3 regions of the Streptomyces sp. NPDC058683 genome follow, and region 3 is predicted to be linked to each of the others. Evidence: riboswitches for the same ligand, from Rfam matches in the RefSeq annotation. Region 3 holds a riboswitch; each other region holds the start of a gene.
What was found. Region 3 has a riboswitch for S-adenosylmethionine ahead of ACFWXC_RS42670 (aminotransferase class V-fold PLP-dependent enzyme). Riboswitches for the same ligand answer to the same signal wherever they lie in the genome.
Positions count from the first base shown of each region.

Region 1: linked by a shared signal. The riboswitch ahead of thrC (threonine synthase) and the one ahead of ACFWXC_RS42670 (aminotransferase class V-fold PLP-dependent enzyme) in region 3 are both predicted to bind S-adenosylmethionine.
Region 2: linked by a shared signal. The riboswitch ahead of ACFWXC_RS02945 (amino acid ABC transporter permease) and the one ahead of ACFWXC_RS42670 (aminotransferase class V-fold PLP-dependent enzyme) in region 3 are both predicted to bind S-adenosylmethionine.

Region 1 is NZ_JBHXSK010000024.1:117,009-124,297, reverse strand. Features, by position in the region: gene ACFWXC_RS26550 (ROK family protein) at 1-532, opposite strand, end outside; gene ACFWXC_RS26545 (extracellular solute-binding protein) at 662-1,924, shown strand; gene ACFWXC_RS26540 (DUF3263 domain-containing protein) at 1,942-2,175, shown strand; gene otsB (trehalose-phosphatase) at 2,282-3,133, shown strand; gene ACFWXC_RS26530 (trehalose-6-phosphate synthase) at 3,248-4,672, opposite strand; gene ACFWXC_RS26525 (glucosyl-3-phosphoglycerate synthase) at 4,755-5,699, opposite strand; SAM riboswitch class I at 5,857-6,019, shown strand; gene thrC (threonine synthase) at 6,038-7,289, shown strand, end outside.
Region 2 is NZ_JBHXSK010000002.1:185,246-192,534, forward strand. Features, by position in the region: gene ACFWXC_RS02935 (transporter substrate-binding domain-containing protein) at 36-1,061, opposite strand; gene ACFWXC_RS02940 (amino acid ABC transporter ATP-binding protein) at 1,128-1,910, opposite strand; gene ACFWXC_RS02945 (amino acid ABC transporter permease) at 1,907-2,887, opposite strand; SAM riboswitch class IV at 3,280-3,403, opposite strand; gene ACFWXC_RS02950 (glutathione S-transferase C-terminal domain-containing protein) at 3,481-4,353, opposite strand; gene ACFWXC_RS02955 (putative leader peptide) at 4,475-4,606, opposite strand; gene ACFWXC_RS02960 (hypothetical protein) at 4,767-5,024, shown strand; gene ACFWXC_RS02965 (hypothetical protein) at 5,166-5,975, shown strand; gene ACFWXC_RS02970 (DUF2218 domain-containing protein) at 5,977-6,315, opposite strand; gene ACFWXC_RS02975 (hypothetical protein) at 6,586-7,289, shown strand, end outside.
Region 3 is NZ_JBHXSK010000055.1:56,687-63,975, forward strand. Features, by position in the region: gene ACFWXC_RS42650 (hypothetical protein) at 1-133, opposite strand, end outside; gene ACFWXC_RS42655 (rhomboid family intramembrane serine protease) at 286-1,029, shown strand; gene ACFWXC_RS42660 (Lrp/AsnC family transcriptional regulator) at 1,026-1,307, shown strand; gene ACFWXC_RS42665 (PQQ-binding-like beta-propeller repeat protein) at 1,308-3,455, opposite strand; gene ACFWXC_RS42670 (aminotransferase class V-fold PLP-dependent enzyme) at 3,524-4,900, opposite strand; SAM riboswitch class IV at 5,045-5,161, opposite strand; gene trpD (anthranilate phosphoribosyltransferase) at 5,261-6,325, opposite strand; gene ACFWXC_RS42680 (cytochrome bc complex cytochrome b subunit) at 6,459-7,289, opposite strand, start outside.

The DNA.
Region 1 (7,289 bases), on a different contig from region 3:
CGCACGGACACGGCGCGCCCTGCGGTCGTACGACGATGTGGCCGATCTCGCCCGCGAAGCCGTGCGCGCCCGACTCCACCCGGCCGTCCAGGCCGAAGCCGCCCGCGATACCGGTGCCGAGCGCCACGAAGAAGAAGCGGTCCGCGCCCTGGCCCGCACCGAGCCGGCCCTCCGCCAGGCCGCCGGTGCGCACGTCGTGGCCGAGGGCGACCGGGATGCCGAGGCGCTCGGCGAGGAGGGCGCGCAGGGGTACGTCGCGCCAGCCGAGGTTGGCCGCGAAGACGGCGATGCCGTTCGGCTCGTCGACTATGCCGGGGACGGCGAGGCCGGCCGCGGCCGCGCCCTCGCCGAAGTGCTTCTCGCCGTACGCGTACAGGTCGGCGGCGAAGTCGAGGATGGCGGCGACGACGGCTTCGGGGCCGCGGTCGCGGCCGGTCGACCGGCGGTCCCGGTGGAGCAGCTCGCCGTCCGGCCCGACCAGCGCGGCCTTCATTCCGGTGCCGCCCACGTCCAGGGCGATGACATGTCTCACGGGAACAGTGTGGCCCGCCGACCCGTAAGAGGTCTAGTCCACTTGCGTGGTGTAGACCTTGTGGTTCGAGATATTGAACGGCGAGACAGTTGGACAGGGGTAGTTCACGTGCGGCGGCGTAGGGCAGGAATGATCGCGGTGGTGTCCGCAACGGGCATGACGGCGGTTCTCGGTGGCTGTGGGACGACCGGATCCTCGGACGTCACCATCAGACTCGTCGCAGCCGACTACGGAGACTCCGCCGCCAACAGTTCCCAGAAGTACTGGGACAAGCTGGCCAGGGCGTACGAGGCCAAGCACGCCGACGTGAAGGTCGACGTCACCGTCTACTCGTGGAACGACGTCGACCGCAAGGTCAAGGACATGGTGGCCGCCGGCAAGGCGCCCGACCTCGCACAGATCGGCTCGTACGCCGACTACGCGGCCGCCGGCAAGCTGTACGAGGCCGGGGACCTGCTCTCCATCCCGGTCCAGGCCGACTTCCCCTCCCAGCTCGCCGAGGCGGGCCAGTGGAACCACGCGCAGTACGGCATGCCTTTCGCCGCGTCTACGCGCGTCCTCTTCTACAACAAGACCCTCTTCACCGAAGCCGGCATCACCCCGCCCACCACGTGGAAGGAGCTGGCGGCCGACGCGCAGGCGCTCAAGGAGCACGGGGTGAAGTACCCGTACGCGCTGCCGCTCGGCCCCGAGGAGGCGCAGGCGGAGACCATGCAGTGGCTGCTCAGCGGCGGCAGTGGCTACACCGACGACATCGGCACGTACACGATCGACTCCTCGCAGAACATCGACACCTTCACCTGGCTCAAGGACGACCTGGTGGGCAAGGGCCTGACCGGACCGACGGCGCCCGGCAAGCTGAACCGCGCGACGGCGTTCGCCGCGTTCGCCGACGGCCAGGTCGGCATGCTCAACGGCCACCCCACGCTCATCAAGCAGGCCGAGAAGAAGGGCGTGAAGTTCGGCACGGTTCCGATGCCGGCCCGCGCCGGCCAGAGCACCACCACCGCCTCCATGGGCGTCACCGACTGGATGGCGGCGTTCAGGCAGAACGGCCACGCGGACCAGGTCGGCGACTTCCTCGACTACGTCTACAGCGAGAAGAACGTCCTCGACTTCTCCCGCGAGTACGGTCTGCTGCCGGTCACCACGTCCGCGTCCCAGACGATGACCGACTCCCCGCAGGCCGAGGACAAGCAGCTCCTCCCCTTCCTGGAGCAGCTGCCGACCTCCGAGCTGTACCCGGCCGGCAAGACCTCCTGGGCCGCGATCAGCGCCGACGTCAAGGAGCAGATAGGGACCGCGGTCACGGCGACGGGCGACCCGACCGCGGTGCTCAGCCGGATCCAGTCCAAGGCCGCGGCGGCGGACAGCCGTACGACGACGGGCTGAGCGTTACGGTTCTCGGCATGGACCGGCAAGAACTGGGCGCACGCGAGCAGGCGATCCTCGCCCTGGAACGCCGGGGCTTCCCGAGCCCCGGCGCGAAGGAACGGGCGATCCGCGAGGAACTGGACCTGGCGCCGGTCCGCTACTACCAGCTCCTCAACGCCCTCCTCGACGACGAGCGGGCACTGGCCCATGACCCGGTGACGGTGAACAGGCTGCGGAGGGTGCGGGACGCGCGGCGGGGGGACCGCTGACGGGGCTGTAGGCCGGGGGGATCTGCGGGCCGGTGGGGGCTGGTCGCGCAGTTCCCCGCGCCCCTTTGGGGCGCGCTGTCCTGGGCGTCGCGGATAGGGTCGCCGTATGGGTACGCATCCGACGGACAACCCTCTGCCTCCGCCTCGCACCCCCGCCGGTCGCGACGGCCTCGCTGCTCTTCTCTCGCGGCCACGCTCCGCGCTGATCGGTCTCGACTTCGACGGGACCCTCGCGCCGATCGTCGCCGACCCCGAGCAGGCCCGGGCTCACCCGGACGCCGTACCGGCCCTGGCCGCCCTCGCCCCGAAGGTGGCCGCCGTCGCCGTCATCACCGGCCGCCCCGCCGAGATCGCCGTCCGCTACGGCGGTTTCGCCGGCGTCCCCGGCCTGGACCACCTCGTCGTCCTCGGCCACTACGGCGCCGAGCGCTGGGACGCGGCGACGGGCGAGATCACCGCGCCCCCGCCGCACCCCGGGATCGCCGCCGTCCGCGCCGAACTCCCGGCCGTCATCGACGGCGCAGGGGTGCGGGGTACCTGGATCGAGGACAAGGGCCATGCCGTGGCCGTCCACACCCGCCGGGCCGACGACCCCCAGGCCACCTTCGAGACCCTCCGCGCCCCCCTGACCGACCTGGCCACCCGCCACGCCCTGATCGTCGAACCGGGCCGCCTGGTCCTGGAACTGCGCCCCCCGGGCATGGACAAGGGCGTGGCACTGCGCGAGTACGCGAGGGAGATCGGCGCGGGCGCGATCCTCTACGCCGGCGACGACCTGGGCGACATCCCGGCCTTCGCAGCCGTGGAGAAACTACGGGCGGAAGGCACCCCCGGCCTCCTCGTATGCAGCGGCAGCACAGAAGTAACAGACCTGGCAGACCGAGCCGACCTGGTGGTGGACGGCCCGGAGGGAGTAGTACGGCTGCTGAAAGACGTGGCTGATCAAAGCGCCCCGTAAGCAAGCGCCCCGTAAGGGGCGCGGGGCTGTGTTCGATATGCGGCTCCGCCGCGTGGGCGCGACCAGCCCCCACGCACCCGCACCCGACATCGAACGGCGCTACCCCGAACGGCGCTACCCCTCCAACGCCTGCAACTGCTCAAGAAACCAAGCCGCAGGCGGCAACGCCGTAGCCGCCGCAGCGAGCCGCTTCGTCCGCTCCGCCCGTTCCTCCACCCCCATGGTCAACGCCTGCTGCAAAGCCACGGCCGTCCCCCCGATGTCGTACGGGTTCACGACCACCGCATCCTCGCCCAGTTCCTCGTACGCCCCCGCCTCCCGCGAGAGCACCAGCACGCACCCCTCGTCCGACACCACCGGCATCTCCTTGGCGACCAGGTTCATGCCGTCCCGGATCGGGTTCACCAACGCCACGTCGGCCAGCCGGTAGGCCGCAAGCGACCTCGCGAAGTCGTCCTTCACATGCAGCACCACCGGCGTCCAACCCGCCGTCCCGTACGCCGAGTTGATCTCGTCCGCGACCCGCTGCACCTCGGCCGTGTAGTCGCGGTACACCGCGAGGTCCTGCCGCGACGGATACGCGAACGCGACATGCACCACCCGCTCCCGCCACTCGGGGTGGTCGTCGAGCAGCTGCCGGTACGCGAGCAGCCCCCGCACGATGTTCTTCGACAGCTCGGTCCGGTCCACCCGGACGATCGTCCTGCGGCCCTCGCCGATCTCCTCCCGCAGCGCCCGCATCCGCTCGTCCACGTCCGGCTCGTGCGACCGCTTCCGCAGGAAGTCCGCGTCGGCCCCCAGCCCGTGCACCCCGATCCGGGTCTCCCCGGCCGCCGGGATCCCCGGGCCCAGCACCGCATGACAGCAGGCCACGAACGCGTCCGCCCACCGCCGGGTCAGGAACGCCGCGTGATCGGCGCCCAGGATCCCGCCGAGCAGCTCCGCCGCGATGTCGTCGGGGAGCAGCCGGAAGTAGTCCGGCGGCGCCCACGGGGTGTGGGAGAAATGGCCGATACGGAGATCCGGCCGCAGCCGGCGCAGCATCCGCGGGGCCAGCGCCAGGTGGTAGTCCTGGATGACGACCACCGCACCCTCGCCCGCCTCCTGCGCCAGCGCCTCGGCGAACGCCTGGTTGTAGGCCTGGTACGAGGCCCACCGCCGCCGGAACTCCGCGTCGAAGACCGGTTCCAGCGGGGTCTGGTAGAGCATGTGGTGGACGAACCAGAGCACCGAGTTCGCGATGCCGTTGTACGCGTCCGAGAACACGTCCGGGTCGATGTCGAGCATCCGGACCTGCTGCCCGCCGGTGTCCCCGGCCGGCAGCCGGCCGCCCTCGGCCCGCCGTACCGCCTCCCGGTCGCCGTCGCTCAGCGCCGCGCACACCCACACCGCGTTCGCGTCCGGCCCGATGGCCGACAGCCCCGAGACCAGCCCGCCGCCACCCCGCTTGGCGTGCAGGGCACCGCCGTCGCCCACTTCATACGAAACCGGGCCGCGGTTGGACGCGACCAGCACCTCAGCACCGCTGGTGGAAGCCATACGCCACAACCTAGCCCGGCCCGGAAACGCTCAAACGTACGGCCGTGCCCGACGCGCCGCCGTATACGGCCGTACGTAGAAGTCACGCCACCCGGCGCTCGGCGTACTCGGCGATCTCCGCCATCGGCGGCCGTTCCTCGGTGTCCACGGAGTAGGTGCGCGGCTCGAAGCCGTCCTCGCCCCGTTCGAACTGGGTGAGGGAAGGGCGGATCAGGTGCCCGCGGGCCAGCCGCAGCTGCGCGGTGCGGTAGATCGCGGCGGACATCCGGCCGAGGGCCTGGCCGTCCTGGTGGCGGTGTTTGCGGACCCCCACGTCGACCTGCGCCAACGCGTTGAGCCCCACCAGGTGCAGGGCGTCGACCAGCATGCCCAGCTCCACGCCGTAGCCGACCGGGAAGGGGAGCTGTTCGAGGAGGGAGCGGCGGGCGGCGTACTCGCCGCCGAGCGGCTGGACGAACCCGGCCAGCTGCGGCCAGTGCATGTTGAGCAGCGGGCGGGCCATCAGTTCGGTGACCCGGCCGCCCTGTCCGGCCGAGCCGGCGAGCGGGCGGTCGTACATCGCCTTGACCAGGTCGACGTCCGGGTCGGTCAGCAGCGGGCCGACGATCCCGGTGACGAAGTCGGAGGAGAAGTCACGCAGGTCGGCGTCGATGAAGCAGACGATGTCGCCGGTGGTGACCAGGAGGGAGCGCCAGAGGACCTCGCCCTTGCCGGGGACGGCGGGGATGCGCGGCAGGATCGTGTCGCGGTGGACGACCCGGGCGCCGGCCGCCGCGGCCACCGCCGCCGTACGGTCGGTGGAACCGGAGTCGACGACCACGATCTCGTCGACGAGCGGCACCTGCCGCATGAGGTCGTGACGGATGATCGCGACGATGTCGCCGACCGTCTCCTCCTCGTTGAGCGCGGGCAGCACGACGGAGACGGACTGACCGGTGCGCTGCTTGGCGGCGAGTATCCGGTGCAGCGGACGGTCGTTCATGGACCAGGAGCGGGTGGCCAGCCAGCGCTCGACTTCTTCCAGCACAGTCAGCGGCTCCTCACTGTCACGGTCACACTGCGAGGTGTGATCCATCTCGCGGTTCGGACGACTATCTCAACTGTCCTGGCCTTCGGTTACAGTCTTGAACAACGCCGATGACCATCGCATGTCCTGAGGTCACCGAGCGTTGACAACCGCATACCGCTCATCCAGAGGGGCAGAGGGAAACGGCCCGATGAAGCCCCGGCAACCCTCCAGTCGGTTACTCGTGGATCGCTGATCAATGTCGATCACTCGCGAGGCTCCCGGCTAGGGAAGGTGCCAAATCCGTCTCACGGCGAAATGCGTCGTGGGGAAGATGAGGAGAAAGGGCCTCGCCTCACATGGCTGTGCAGACTGCTGCGACCACCACCGACTCCACGACCGTCGACCTCGGTCCGGCCACCGCCCTGAGCTGCCGCGAGTGCGGCCACCGTGTGCCGCTCGGCCCGGTGTTCGCCTGCGAGGAGTGTTTCGGCCCGCTCGAGATCGCGTATGACTTCTCGGCCTACGACACCGAGGAGCTGCGGAGGCGGATCGAAGCGGGTCCCGCGAACATCTGGCGCTACGCGCCGCTGCTGCCCGTCCCCGCGGACGTGGCGACCAAGCCGAACATCAACCCGGGCTGGACCAAGCTCGTCCAGGCCGACAACCTGGCGAAGGAGCTGGGCGTCACCGGCGGCCTGTACGTCAAGGACGACTCCGGCAACCCGACGCACTCCTTCAAGGACCGGGTCGTCGCCCAGGCCGTCGAGGCCGCGCGCGCCTTCGGCTACACCACGCTCTCCTGCTCCTCCACCGGCAACCTCGCCGGCGCGGTCGGTGCCGCCGCCGCCCGGGCCGGTTTCCGCTCCTGCGTGTTCATCCCGCACGACCTGGAGCAGGGCAAGATCGTCATGGCCGCGATCTACGGCGGCGAGCTCGTCGGCATCGAGGGCAACTACGACGACGTGAACCGTTTCTGCTCCGAACTGATCGGTGACTCGGCCGGCGAGGGCTGGGGCTTCGTCAACGTCAACCTGCGGCCGTACTACGCGGAGGGCTCCAAGACCCTGGCGTACGAGATCTGCGAGCAGCTCGGCTGGCGGATCCCCGACCAGCTGGTCGTCCCGATCGCCTCCGGCTCGCAGCTCACGAAGATCGACAAGGGGCTGCAGGAGCTGATCAAGCTCGGGCTCGTCGAGGACAAGCCGTACAAGATCTTCGGTGCGCAGGCCGAGGGGTGCTCGCCGGTGTCGGTGGCCTACAAGGCGGGCCACGACGTGGTGCGGCCGCAGAAGCCGAACACCATCGCCAAGTCCCTCGCCATCGGCAACCCGGCCGACGGGCCGTACGTCCTGGACATCGCGCGCCGTACCGGCGGTGCGGTGGAGGACGTGACCGACGAGCAGGTCGTCGACGCGATCAAGCTGCTCGCGCGGACCGAGGGAATCTTCGCGGAGACCGCCGGCGGGGTGACGGTCGGAGTCACCAAGAAGCTCATTGAGAATGGGCTGATCGACCCGGCGAAGTCGGTTGTCGTGCTCAACACGGGTGATGGACTGAAGACACTGGACGCCGTGGCGGGGACCGGGCTTACGGCGACTATTCGGCCCA
Region 2 (7,289 bases), on a different contig from region 3:
CAACGGTCATGGTGACGTTCTCCGCCGGCGACCGGTCAGGAGTTGTCCAGCGGCAGCCCGGGCGGGTTGACCTCGGACTTGGCGACGGCCTCGTTGGAGAGGTTGTAGGCGGCCAGCCACTTGGCGTACTGGCCGTTCTCGATCAGGTAGTTGATGGCGTCGGCGAGCGGCTTGGCAAGGCCGCTGTCCTTCTTCGCGGTGGCCGCGATCAGACCCTGGAGGCTGGCGCCCGCGCCGGAGTAGGTACCCGCGGTGCGGGTGGCGTTGGGCGTGTTGGCGGTCTGCCGGTTGTGGTACGCGATGCCGGGGTTGGGGCCGAGGTAGGCGTCGATCTTGCCGCTGTTGAGGGCCAGGTAGACGCTGTTGCTGTCCTGGTAGTACTTGACCGTGAGCTTCTTGTCCTCCTTGGCCAGCTTGGCCTTCCACTCCAGGAGGATCTTCTCCTGGTTGGTGCCGGCGCTGACGGAGACGGTCTTACCGGCGAGGTTCTCGTAGTTGCCGTCGAAGTTCCAGGTGCTCTTCTTCGGCACCGTGAAGGCGAGGTTGTCCTGCCGGTAGGACGCGAACTCGTACTTCTTCTTGCGCTCCTCGGTGTCGGTGATGTTGGAGAGGGCCACGTCGACCTTGCCGCTGTCGATGCCGACGAACATGTTCTCCCAGGTGAAGCTCTTCACCTCGGGCGTGAGGCCGAAGACCGCGGCGACCAGCCGGGCGAGGTCGGGTTCGGAGCCGGTGAGGGTCTTCTGGTCGCTGCCGACGTAGGCGAGCGGCGGGAATCCGGCGGGCAGGACACCCTCGCCGATGACGAGCTTGCCGCTCTTGCGGACGGCGGCGGGCAGTTCGGCGCTGATGGACTTGACCTCGGAGACCTTGACGGTGGTCTGCTGGGCGGCGCCGTTGGAGACCTGTCCGATGACGACCTCGCCGCTCTTGGCGCTGTCGGTCGTGGTCGCGGCGTCGCTGTCGCCCCCGCAGGCGGCGAGCCCGGTGGCGAGGGTCGCTACGGCGGTCGCCGTGGTGAGGCCGCGGATCAGGCTGCGTCGGGAGAGGAGCGTGGGCATGGCTGTCCTTCGTGTCTCAGTGACAGGTGAAAGGGGGGTGGTTCAGGGGGTTCAGGAGGGGGTGGTTCAGAGGACCTTGCGGAGGAAGTCGCGGGTCCGTTCGTGCTGCGGGTTGTCGAGGATCTCGGCGGGCGGGCCCTGTTCGACGATCCTTCCGGCGTCGATGAAGACGATCCGGTCGGCGACCTCGCGGGCGAAGCCGATCTCGTGGGTGACGATCACCAGGGTGGTGCCGCTGGAGGCCAGGTCCTTGATGACGGCGAGGACCTCGCCGACCAGCTCGGGGTCGAGCGCGGAGGTCGGTTCGTCGAAGAGGATGATGCCGGGGCGCAGCGCGAGAGCGCGGGCGATGGCGACGCGCTGCTGCTGGCCGCCCGACAGCTGCCGCGGGTAGGCGCCGACGCGCTCGCCGAGGCCGACCCGTTCGAGGAGTTCCTTGGCCAGCCGCTGGGCCTCGGGCCTGGTCAGCTTTCCGGTGGCGACGGGGGCGGCCGCGACGTTGTCGAGGACCGTCAGGTGCGGGAACAGGTTGAAGTTCTGGAAGACGAAGCCGATCCGGCTGCGCTGGGCCAGGATGGCGCGTTCGCTCAGCTCCTTGAGCCGGTCGCCGTGGCGCTTCACGCCGACCAGTTCGCCGCCGACGCTGACGTAGCCGCTCTCGGGCTTCTCCAGGTGGTTGACCACCCTCAGCAGCGTGGACTTGCCGGATCCGGACGGACCGAGGATGACGGTGACCTCGCCGGGGCGGACGGTCAGGTCGACGCCGTCGAGGACGCGGTGGGCGCCGTACGACTTGTGGACCTCGTGGATCTCCAGGGCGGCGGGCGCGATGTCCGGTGCGGTGGTCATGCGGCGGCCTCCCGGCGTATCCGTTCCCGCAGGTCGCCGAGGCCGGTGCGGAGTTTCTGGAGGGGGGTCGGCGGCAGCGTGCGGGTGGCGCCGCGGGCGAAGTGCCGCTCGACGTAGAACTGGACGACGGAGACGGCGCTGGTGAGGATCAGGTACCAGACGGTGGCCACCAGCAGCAGCGGCACGATGTCACCGGGATAGGTGCTGCCCATGGACTGCACCGAGCCGAAGAGGTCGAGCAGCGAGACGTAGAACACCAGGGACGTGCCCTTGATCAGCCCGATGAGCTGGTTGACGTAGTTCGGCACGATGGAGCGCAGGGCCTGCGGGAAGACGATCCGGGTGAACTGGTAGCTCTTGGGCAGGCCGAGTGCGGCGGCCGCCTCGTGCTGGCCCTGGTCGACGGAGAGGATGCCGCCGCGCACCACCTCGGCGGCGTAGGCCGCCTCGTTGAGGCTGAGGCCGATCACGGCGACCACCAGGTCGGTGGCGAGTTTCGTCTCGTCGAAGCTGACGAAGGACGGGCCGAAGGGCACGCCCAGGCTCAACGTCTGGTACAGGGCGGAGAAGTTGTAGAGGAAGATCAGCAGGACGATCAGCGGGATCGAGCGGAACAGCCAGGTGTAGGTCCAGCTCACCGCCCGCAGCACGGGGCTGCCGGAGAGCCGGGCGACGGCCAGCACGACGCCGCCGAGGAGGCCCAGCACGGCGCTGAGCGCGGCGACTTCGAGGGTGATGACGAGCCCGTCGAGGATGGTGGGCCGCAGGAACCAGTAGCGGAACCGGTCCCACTGGTAGAAGGGGTTGGTGGCCAGTCCGTGCGCGAACTGCGCGACGACCACCAGGACGACGGCCGTGGCGATCCACCGGCCGGGGCGGCGCAGCGGCTGAACTCGCTGTGTTCTAAAGGGTTTTGACGTCTCGTCAGTGGGCGGCGGTGCCTCGGCGAGGGACACGGTGCCTGGGGGTTCGGTCATGGCGGGCTCCGGCGGAGTCGGTCACCCCGGGTCCCACGGCCGGGACCGCACGACCGGGCCACCTGCGGGCGGGCGGCACGGTGCACGGGGGCGCGCGGGGCAGGGGGGCTGGGCGGACGGCGGCACACCGGGCGGCCGGTGTCTCGACGGGGACGCTGAGGCGCGAAGCTGCGGGAAGCCGGCGAAAAGCCTGGTCAGACCCGGCAGCGGGCACAGCCCGGTGCGGTACACGCGCTACACAGGGCGCTGTTGACACGGAGCAGGTCGACGACGCGGTCCGCGACGAGCGGGCTCGGATACGGGTGTACGCAGCCCGAGGTGCGGCGCTGGGCCGTCCCGGAAACTGCGTACATGTCCGTCACCTGTCACTGTCATGCTGGCCCCCCCGGGGGGCCTCGCGCTTACCGAATCGTCGCTTGCCGAAACGTCATCGGTCCGGTCGTCACCTGGGGCACCCCACCGCGATGCGAGGGTTGCCGGTCAGCAAGCCAGGGCTTGATGCTGACGCTCTTGACCGTTCTGGTCCGCAAGTAACGCAGTTGCCCGAACGAATGTCAACGCCTGTCCGACTGGCGAAACGGTTCGGACCGCTCTCACCTGCGCGGAGCGCCGGGAGCGTCCGCCGCGTGGCCCGCCCAGTCCAGGATCTGGACGGCCGCGCCGGCGGCTTCCAGGCCCTGGCAACGGCCGTGGTGGCGGCGGGCGATGCCGTCGAGGTCGAGGTGGGCGCCGAAGGCCGGATGGGCGGCCAGCCGGCGGGCGTAGGCCCACAGCACCGGGTGGCCGGCGATGCGGTGCACGGCGGAGGCGTCCAGGTGGTTGCGGTGCACGGTGTCGAGTTGTACCAGGGTCACCCACAACTCGACGTCCGCCGCGGTGAGTTGCCCGCCGACCAGGAACTCCGCCCCGGTCAGCCGGCGCTCCAGCTCGTCCAGGGCGGCGAGCAGCACCTCCAGCGCCTCCGGGTCGCCGCCCTCTCGGCCGGCGTGCTGGGCCGCCTGCTCGATGTCCTCGGCGCACAGCCGCTCGACCGCCTCGATCGCGGCCTCGGCACCGCACGGGTACAGCCGGGTGACGCCGTCGCCGAAGTGGCGGTCCAGGTCGCGCAGGATGTCGCGGCTGTGGGTGCTGACGATACGGCCGGACCAGTCGTCGCTGAGCACGGGTGCGAGGGCCGGTCCCGAGTAGTGGTGGGCGCTCGCCTCGTACAGCGGGCGCAGCGCCGTGTGGCTCCCGTCCGGACCGTCCGGGAGGGCGGGCAGATAGGTGACCGGACAACAGTCGTCGAGGGCCAGCAGGCTGTGACCGACGGCGATGCGGAGGCCGGCGGGACAGGCGGTGGCGAGGTGGAGCCGGTAGCGGCGCGGCACGGCGTAGTGGCCGCTGCGCGCGTCCCGGCCGATGCGCCCTCGGAAGGCGGGGGTGGTCCGGACGGACGGGAGGGCGGCGAGCGGAGTGATGGACATACGTCTCCCCGGGGGTGCGGACGCGCGGACGTACGCGCGGCGGAAGCGTTCGTCGGTGGGTGGGCGTTCGGCGGATGCGGCCGACGGCGGGCGCTCGGCCGGTACGGCCGGGAGCGGGGGTTCAGCCGGTACGGCTGATGGCGCTGCACACACGCAGCAGGTCGATGTGCAGGCGGGAGGTGAGCAGCGGGACGGGGCAGGGCGTACGGCTCTCTCGGCGCTGTCTGCCGGTGACCGTGCGCAGCCGACCCATCTTTCCCTACCTTTTCACTAGGATTCCCACCTGGAGTGTCGATCGGCCTCCGCGTGCCGTCAAGAGGGCGTCCACGCCTGGGACACCCGGCCCCGGCTTGCCGCCGGGCGGAAGCGGCGGTCCGCTGGAGACGCAGGCCGAGCGACAGGAGCCGGATGCGATGAGCGAGCCCCCGGGTCCCGGACCCGTGCCCGGTGCCGTGCCCGAGACCTTCGCGTTCGGCTGCGGGCGGTGCGGCGAGGCCTGGGAGGCGACCTTCCAGGCGGTGTTCTTCACCGACCCGATCGCCGACCCGGACCTGCAGAGCACCCTGGAGTACGTCGACGAGGCCGGCCGGGCCGTGCGGTCGCCGCTCACCGACGCGGTGTGCCCGCGCTGCGGCAGCCGGAAGGTGCGGATCACGGCTCCCGGATCATGACGCTCACCCGAACGACACGCGCGGGTGGTCGGCGGCGGTGCCGGATGGTGGCGTGGAGGGACGTACCGCCGTCGCCCGCGGAGTGACGCAGCACCGCTGCCCCGCGGAGCGACGGACCGCGTTCCCGAGGAGGCAGTCGCGATGATCCGTCCGTCCCGACCCGTGCGTGTTCTGGTCTCGGCCCTGGCGGTGGGGACCCTGCTCGCCACGGCGGCCTGTACGGACGGGAGCGGCAGCCCCGAGGCCGTGCCCGTCTCGCCGGCCGGCGAGCACTCCCCCGCGTCCCCGTCGGCGACCCCCGCTCTCACCGGGGCGGGCGCGCAGGCCGCGCTGATCACACCGGCCGACATCGAGGACAACTGGCAGCTGGCCACCGACGCGGCGACCTGGCGCAACACGATGCTGATCGGCAAGGTCGACGTGGCCGACTTCCTCACCGCCAAGTCCGACGCCGCCGACTGCCAGCACCTTCTGGACGGCCTCTACTCCGACAGCCTCCTCGGCCGCGCCTCCGGCGCCTCCGGGCTGCGCGGGTTCACCTCGGAGGACGCCCGGATGCTGTACCAGGTCGGCGACTACGGCTCGGCGAACCTGGACGCCACGCTGGCCTGGCTGAAGACGCTGCCGGACGAGTGCGCCCAGTTCACGGCCACGGGCAAGGACGGCGGGAAGAGGACCGTGCAGGTCGTCTCGGCGAAGGTGCCGAAGTCGGGCGACGCGCGCGAGGCGCTGACGGTGACCGTCCAGGGCAACGCCAACGGCCAGTCCGCCACCTACACCACGGACGTGGCGGTGCTGCGCATCGGCGCCTCCGGGGCGGCGGTCACCAACGGGGGCCTGTCCGGTGTCGACCACGACAGCACCGCGCTGGCCGTGCAGACCGGCGCCCAGCGCCTCAAGGACGTCCTGTCCGGCAAGACCCCGGCACCGCTGCCGAGCCAGTTCGACTAGCTCAGTGCGGCGTCGGGTCCTCGGGGTTGCGCTGGGTGGTGCCCGGCTCGCCGTTGTCGCGGTGCCACTCCACGAGGAGTTCGTCGCGGGCGCCGAAGCGGACCAGATGGCGGCCGACGACGCCCTCCAGGAGATCGAGGTTCTCGGGGTCCGTCTCCACGGTGAGCAGCAGGGCGCCCTCGGTGGCGGTGAGGGTGCCGGTGCCGTTCTGGAAGACGATCCCGCCGGTGCCGGTCTCCTCGTCCCAGCTGGTCCGGGAGCGCCGGCCGAGGTGTGCGGCGAGCTGCTTGGCGTAGCGGGCGGGGCGGTCGGTGGTGACGCGGGCTTCGGAGCGGGCCATCGGGGACTCCCGGTACTGCGGGCGGGCATACGGTGACGGGCTCACGCTACGTCGGGGTGGGGGGTGCGGCGCCGTACCGGAGTCCGCAAGCTATGCATGCCGGTCGCGTCACCTGAACCCCGTCAAGACGCTTGAACCTCATTCACTCGTTCGGATGCACCTCGACCCAACATCACCCTTACGAGTGAATGAGCACATTGATCTACATGTTGGGCCGAGGCTACGGTCGTCGCTCGGGGCGGACTCCCTTCACCCGGGCAGGAGCGGCTGGTGACCTCATCGAATCCCACTCCGGCACCGATCAGGCTGTTACGCGCGGAAGATCTGCTGGACCTGAGGTTCGCCTTTCCCGGGCTGCGCCTCGACGATCCCCTGCTCGGCAGGCGAACACTCCAGCGAGCCGACCCGGCGGTCGAGGGCTGGATCGTGGTCGACCTCGGCCCTCAGCACCTCACCGAGCAGGCGTTCTTCGAGACCTCCCCCGGACTGCCCGCCGAGGGCGGCCCGGTCACGGGGGAACCCCACACCGCACCACCCGTGCGCGCCCGGATCGCCGGGCGCAGCGCCCTGGTCTTCGCCGTCGGCGCGCAGGACCGGATCGACTACTCGGCCGCCGGTCTGCTGACCGCGATGCGCACCCTGCCGTTGCGCGTGGTCGACGCCGCGCGGGCGCCCGCCGCACCCGCCGCCACCGCACGGCTCGCCGAGACCCTGGCCGGCCGGCCTGCCGCACATGTCCTGCGAGCGGTCCGCACGCTGGCCGAACTCACCGCACGGTACGGCGCGGAGAACGCGCTGTCCGCGCTGACCGGAGCCGGCGGCCCGCCGACCGCCGCCCCGGCCCAGCCGCCGCCCGGCCCGCAGAACCCCCTCGCCGACCCCGCCGACCCGCGCACCGGCATCGAACTGCCGTACCGCCTGCTGCTGTCGCCGACCCAGGACGCCCGCTGGACGCACACCGTCGCGCTCGACCC
Region 3 (7,289 bases):
CCTTGGGCTCACCGGCCAGGTCGAGGTGCACGTACTCCACGACCTTCGACGAGCGGGTCACGTCGAAGCGCGTGAGGTTGCCGCAGAGGGTGCAGCGCCACCGCGTCGTGGCGGTCGGCAGGGGAACCGTCATCGTGGCTGTTCGCTTCCTTCTAGTGTCCGTGACGCGCCGTCCCGACGCGTGTGGCTCGTTACCCTACGGCCTGGCGCGTACTCGACGCCGCCCTGTCCACGGCGGCGAGGCGATCCGCACCGGTGCATCCCGTTACGCCATGCTCTATGTCCATGATCGGCAACTGGAACACGACGGCCGTCCGGACCCTGCGGAGCCTGCGGAGCACGTCGGCACCCATGACGTACACCCTGATCGCCGTGTGCTGCCTGATCTTCGTGCTCGGCCCGGCGTCCGGCTTCACCCCGTCCTACGGCACCGGGGACGCCCTGGCGGCCGCCCAGCGCGCGTACTTCCGGCGCTGGGGGGTGGTTCCCGCCGACCTGTTCGACGGTCCGGCGCGGGAGGCGCTCACCCCGGCCACGGCGCTGTTCATCCACGGCAGCTGGGTGCACCTGCTCGGCAACATGCTCTTCCTCTTCGTCTTCGGGGCGATGACCGAGGAGCGGATGGGCCGCGTGGAGTTCACCCTCTTCTACCTCGGCTGCGGCTACCTCGCACTGCTCGGCTACGCGGCCGCCAACGCCTCGTCCCAGCAGTCGCTGGTGGGGGCGTCCGGGGCGATCTCGGCGGTCCTCGGAGCGTTCCTGTACCTGTTCCCCAGCGCCCGCGTGACCAGTCTTCTGCCGTTCCTCTTCTTCCTTCCGCTCCGGTTCCCGGCCTGGGTGGTGCTCCCCTTCTGGGCGGCCCTGCAGTGGCTCGCCCTGGACCAGGCCCCCTCCGGCCCCGGCGTGGCCTACCTCGCCCATCTGGTCGGCTTCGGACTCGGTCTCGGCTACGCGTGGGTGCGGTACGGCCGTGGGACTAAAGTGAAGGCCGCCCCAGCTCCGGCTCCCGAGGGAGAGAACCAGCCGTGATCACCGCGATCGTCCTCATCAAGACCAGCGTGGACCGGATCCCCGAGATCGCGGAACAGATCGCCGCGCTGGACAGCGTCAGCGAGGTCTTCTCCGTCACCGGTACGTACGACCTGATCGCCATGGTCCGGGTGCGCGAGCACGAGGACCTGGCCGAGGTGATCCCGGGGCGGATCAGCAAGATCCAGGGCGTGGAGGGCACGGACACGCACGTCGCGTTCCGCACGTACTCCCAGCACGACCTGGAGGCGGCGTTCGCCATCGGCCTGGACAGCTAGTCAGGCCTTGAGGGCGAGGACGGTGATGCCGTCGGCGGTCGCGACGTAGATCCGGCCGTCGCGGGCGACCGGGCTCTGGGTCCCGGTCGACGCCCCGCCCTCGACGCGCTTGCGCCAGGTGCGCCCGCCCCGGCGGTTCACGCCGAAGAGCGTCGAGCCCTGGCGTACGTAGAGGGTGCCGCCCGCGACCGTGGGATCGCTGTACTGGGTGCCCTCGCCGGTGAGCATGAGGTCCCACGCCTTCGATCCGTCGGCGGGGTCCAGGGCGACCAGCTCGTAACTGCTCGCGGTGACCGCCAGGCCGCCGAACGACACGCTCGTGAAGTAGCGGCCGCCGCTCGGCAGCTCGTTGCCGGACTTGTGCCAGAGCGCCTTGCCCGTCCGGCTGATGCCGTGCAGCATCTGCTCACCGCCCGACCCGGCCACCAGGACGTCCCCGATCAGCGCCGGGCGGCCGGTGTCACTGCCGGCCGCCGTCGCCCAGAGCCGCTTCCCGCTCTTCGCGTCCAGGGCCCGCACCTGATCCCCGAACGTGCCGACGTAGACCACCCCGTCCGCGACCATGGGCTCGCTGGTGGGCGCCGGCCCGGTCGGCGTGCTCCAGGCCACGCTGCCGTCGGGGGTGTACGCGCGCACCCCGCCCGCGTCCGTGGGGCCGTAGGACACCAGGACCAGGTCGCCCGCGGCCACCGGGACCTGGCTGTTCCCGGCGACCGGTCTGGTCCAGCGCACCCGGCCGCGCCGGTCGAGCGCGCAGAGCTTCGTGGAGCCCTCCCCGTTGTCGTACAGCAGGCAGTACACGCCGTCGGCGGTGGCGAGCGGGGGCATGACCGGGCCGCCCAGCGCGGTGCTCCAGACGGGGCGGCCGTTCGGCGTCACCGCGTGCAGCGAGCCGTCCGCCCCGCCGACGTACACCAGGTTCCCGTCGGCCGACACCGCCGCACACGGGCCGCGCTGCCCGCCCAGCCCCTGGACCGGGTACTGCCACCCCACCTGGGTCGCCGACGACGAGACCGTGCCGGTCCGCCCCTCCCGCACCGCCGGACCCGTGCCGGCCGAGGAGTCCCGCAGCCACAGCCACCCGCCGACGCCCCCGCCCGCCACGACCGCCGCACCGCCCGTCAGAGCCGCCAGCAGCCGCCGCCGTGAGGCCGGGGCGGCAGCCGGTGCGGCCACGGGCATGTCCGTGACTGTCGCGGGCGCCACGTACTCGACGCGGCTGTCCCGTTCCCCCGACCCGTGTTCCGGCACCCAGCGCTCATCGCTGTCCACGGTCCCCGATTCCGCCGTGGCGCGGCCGGCGTACCACCCCGCCCCGAGGCCTGCGCGGAGGGAACGCCCGGTGTGCCCCACCGCCGCGACCACGTCCGCGGGCGTCGGCCGCGCCCCGGGGTCGTCGCGCAGACAGGACTCCACGAGCTCCAGATGGTCCTTCGGTACGGCGGACAGGTCGACGTCCCCGGTCAGGATCCGCAGCAGGACGACCGAGTCCTGCCCCTCGCCGAAGGGTTCCCGTCCGCCCGCCGCGTACGCGAGGACCGCGCCCAGCGAGAAGACGTCACTGGCCGGTCCCACGTGGGCGCCGTTGCGGATCTGCTCGGGCGAGACATAGCCGACCGACCCGACGATCACCCCGGTCCGGGTCAGCGCGGTCCCTTCCAGGGCCCGGACGATCCCGAAGTCGATGACCCTCGGGCCGTCCGGCGCGAGCATGATGTTGGAGGGCTTCAGGTCCCGGTGCACCAGCCCCTTGGCGTGGATCGCGGCCAGCGCCTCGCCCAGCGCGGCCGCCAGCAGCCGTACCGCGCCGCCGGCCAGGGGACCGCCGTCGAGGATCGCGTCCCGCAGGTTCGGCCCGTCCACGTACTCGGTGGCCATCCACGGCCGTACGGCCTCGGTGTCCGCGTCCACGACGCGGGCGGTGTACGTCCCCGTGCCGCCGACGGTCTGCGCGGCCCGCACCTCGTGCCGGAACCGGGCCCTGAAGGTCCGGTCCTCCGCGTGTTCGGCGCGCACCACCTTCACGGCGAGCCGGAGACCACCGCGCGCCTCGGCGAGATACACCTCGCCCATGCCGCCGGATCCGAGTCTGCCCCGGACCTCGTAGGGACCGATGGTCCGAGGGTCCGTCTCGCGCAGCTCCTCCACCCCGTGCTCCCCCTGCCCTCCGTACAGCTGCCGAAGGAAGCGTATACGCGCGGCTGGACGTCAGTCCGTCAGACGGCCGGTACGCAACGGCCGTCCTCCGTACGGTAGTTCCACTTCGCGCCATCCCGGACCAGCTCCTTGACGGCATTCACGAACCGCTCCACATGCTCGTCCGGCGTCCCCGCCCCGAAGCTCACCCGGATCGCGTTCAGGGACTTCTCGCCCGGTGCCGCCTCCGGCGCCCCGCACTCGCCCTGGGTCTGGGGGTCGGAGCCCAGCAGGGTCCTGACCAGCGGGTGGGCGCAGAAGAGGCCGTCGCGGACGCCGATGCCGTACTCGGCGGAGAGGGCGGCGGCGAAGTGGGAGCTGTTCCAGCCGTCCACCACGAAGCTGATCACTCCGACCCGCGGGGCGTCGTCGCCGAAGAGGGAGAGGACCCGGACCTCGGGGACCTCGGCCAGCCCCGCCCGCACCTTCTCGATCAGGTACCGCTCGCGGGCGACCAGCGTGTCGAAGCCGGCCTCGGTCAGCGCCTTGCAGGCCGCGGCGATCGAGTAGGCGCCGATCACGTTCGGGGAGCCCGCCTCGTGGCGTGCGGCGCTCTCGTGCCACTCCACGGCCACTCCCCCGTCCTCGCGCCGGGTGACCTTGCGGCTGGCGCCGCCGCCGGCGAGGTACGGCTCGGCCGCCCGGAGCCAGTCGGCGCGGCCGGCCAGGACGCCGGAGCCGAAGGGGGCGTACAGCTTGTGGCCGGAGAAGGCGATCCAGTCGACGTCCAGCTCGCGGAGGCTCACCGGGTGGTGCGGGGCCAGCTGGGCCGCGTCCAGGACGATCCGGGCGCCGTGCGCATGGGCCGCCGCGGCCAGCTCCCGCACCGGCCACAGCTCGCCGGTGACGTTCGAGGCGCCGGTGACACAGACCAGGGCCGGGCCGTAGCCCCCTTCAATGGACACGGTGCGGTCGGCGAGGGCCTGCTCCAGGGTCTGGACGGCCTGGCGCGGGGTGCGCGGGGCGTCGAGGTAGGTGACCCGGGCGTCCTGCCAGGGCAGCAGGCTCGCGTGGTGTTCGGTCTCGAAGACGAAGACCTGGCAGTCGGCGGGGAGCGCGCGGGCCAGGAGGTTCAGGGAGTCCGTGGTCGAGCGGGTGAAGACCAGCTGGTCGTCGGGGCGGCAGTCGAGGAACTCGGCGACGGTCCGGCGGGCGTTCTCGAAGAGGTCCGTGGAGAGCTGGGAGAGGTAGCCGGCGCCGCGGTGGACGCTGCCGTAGTAGGGCGCGTAGGCGGCGACGTCGTCCCAGACCCGCTGGAGGGCGGGGGCGCTGGCCGCGTAGTCGAGGGCGGCGTAGGTGACCTCGCCGCCGGTGACGAGCGGGACGGTGACATCCTGGCCCAGAACGGGCAGGGGGGAACAAACCGACGGGGCGGAGACAGCGGTGGAGACGGACATGGCGGAACTCCCGTGAAAGGAAAGAAGAAAGTGAAAAGGGGTGCGCGGAAGTGGGGCTCGACGCCCTAGCGCATTCGCTTGCTCACGGGAGACTCCCTCGACGACCAGGATCCCTGGGCTGTGCTCATTCGGATGAGCGTGAGGGATCCGCGCTTGCCGCAGACCTCGCTGCCTGCGGCCTGGTCTTCACCCGGGGCACCCCGCCACGGACGGAGGGTTGCCGGACAGTCGGCCGGGGCCTCATGACTGTCACTCATGACCTGGATGGAAAAGTAGAGGAAGTGATCGCCGGCGCGCAACTTCTGTCCGGATGACGGACTGCCGAAGGCGCCGGCGTCACATGCTCCTGCGGCCCGGCGTCTACCGGTTGGTCGCCGCCGCCCAGCGCTCCAGCGTCCGCTTGGCCGCGCCCGAGTCGATCGACTCCGCCGCCTTGTCCATGCCGGCGCGGATCTGCTCGGCGAGCGTTCCGGTGCCCGGGTCCAGGGCCACCAGGGCCGCCGCCGAGTTCAGCAGGACCGCGTCGCGGACCGGGCCCGTCTCGCCGTCCAGGAGCCGGCGGGCGACCTCCGCGTTGTACGACGGGTCGCCGCCGCGCAGCGCCTCCACCGGGACCAGCTCGATTCCGGCGTCCCTCGGGTCGAAGGTCTCCTCGGTGACCTTGCCGTCGCGGACGATCCAGACGTGGGACGTGGCGGTGGTCGTCAGCTCGTCGAGGCCGTCGTCGCCGCGGAAGACCAGGGAGGAGTTGCCGCGTTCCGCGAAGACGCCCGCGACGACCGGTGCCATGCGCGGGTCCGCGACGCCGACCGCCTGGGCCCGCACCTGGGCGGGGTTGGTCAGCGGGCCGAGGATGTTGAACACCGTGCGGATGCCCAGCTGGCCGCGGGCCGCGCCCGCATGGCGCAGCGCCGGGTGGAACTTGACGGCGAAGCAGAAGGTGATGCCGGCCTCCTCGGCGACCTCGGCGACCCGCCGCGGGGTCAGGTCGAGGTTGACGCCGAGCTTCTCCAGCACGTCCGAGGCACCGGACGCGGAGGACGCCGCCCGGTTGCCGTGCTTGACGACCTTCGCCCCGGTGCCGGCCACCACCAGCGCCGACATCGTGGAGATGTTCACCGTCTTGGCGCCGTCACCGCCGGTGCCGACGATGTCGACCGTGCGGCCCGGTACCTCGATGACGTTGGCGTGCGCGTACATCGTGCGGACCAGGCCGTTGATCTCGTCGACCGTCTCGCCCTTCGCCCGCAGGGCGACGACGAAGCCGGCGATCTGGGCGTCGGTCGCCTGGCCGCGCATGATCTGGTCCATCGCCCAGGCCGTCGCGTCCGCGCTCTGGTCCTGGCCGTACAGCAGCGCGTTCAGCACCTCGGGCCAGGAACGGCCCGCCGCGGTGTCGCCTCCAGCGGGGGTCACAGCGCTCATAAGGCCGCTCCTGATGGTCGTACCGGCAAAACAACAGTGTCACGCCTACCCTATCCAGCCCCGGGCACGGCGAAGGGCCCCCATCCGTACACCGGACGGGGGCCCTTCGACCGTGGCGTGGCGACGCGGTCGATCAGTGGTGGCCGTGGCCGCTCGTGATCTCCTTGTACTCCTCGACGGTGGGCTTCGGGATCTGGTTGTCCTCGCCGTAATAGGCGCCGCTCAGCTTCGCGCGGAGCTTCTCGGATCCCTTGATCTTGCGCTCGACACCGTTCTCGTCCACCGCCGCGCCGACCTGGGCCGGCTCGTACTGGTGGTGGGCCGTGAGGGTGTGCAGCTGCTCCTGGCTGAGCGGCTCGTGCACCTCGATGAACTCACCGTGCGGCAGCCGCTTGATGATGCCGGTCTCACGACCGTGCAGCACCTTCTCGCGGTCCCGGCGCTGCAGGCCGAGGCAGATCCGCTTGGTGACGATGAACGCGATCACCGGTCCGGCGAAGAAGAAGATCCGGACGAACCAGGTCACGTCGTTGATCGACAGATGGAAGTGGGTGGCGATGAGGTCGTTGCCACCACCGATCAGGCCGACCATGTACACGGTCACCCAGGCGACACCGAACCCGGTACGGGTCGGGGCGTTGCGCGGGCGGTCCAGGATGTGGTGCTCGCTCTTGTCGCCGGTGACCCAGGACTCGATGAACGGGTAGAGCGCGATCGCGCCCAGCACCAGACCGAACAGGACCAGCGGGATGAAGACGCCCAGGACCAGGGTGTGGCCCCAGAAGTTGATCTCCCAGCCCGGCATGTAACGGATCAGACCCTCGGCGAAGCCCATGTACCAGTCGGGCTGGGCGCCAGTGGACACCTGGTCCGGACGGTAGGGGCCCATGGCCCAGATCGGGTTGATCTGGGTGGTCGCCGCGATGGCCGCGACGACACCGAAGACCAGGAAGAAGAAGCCTCC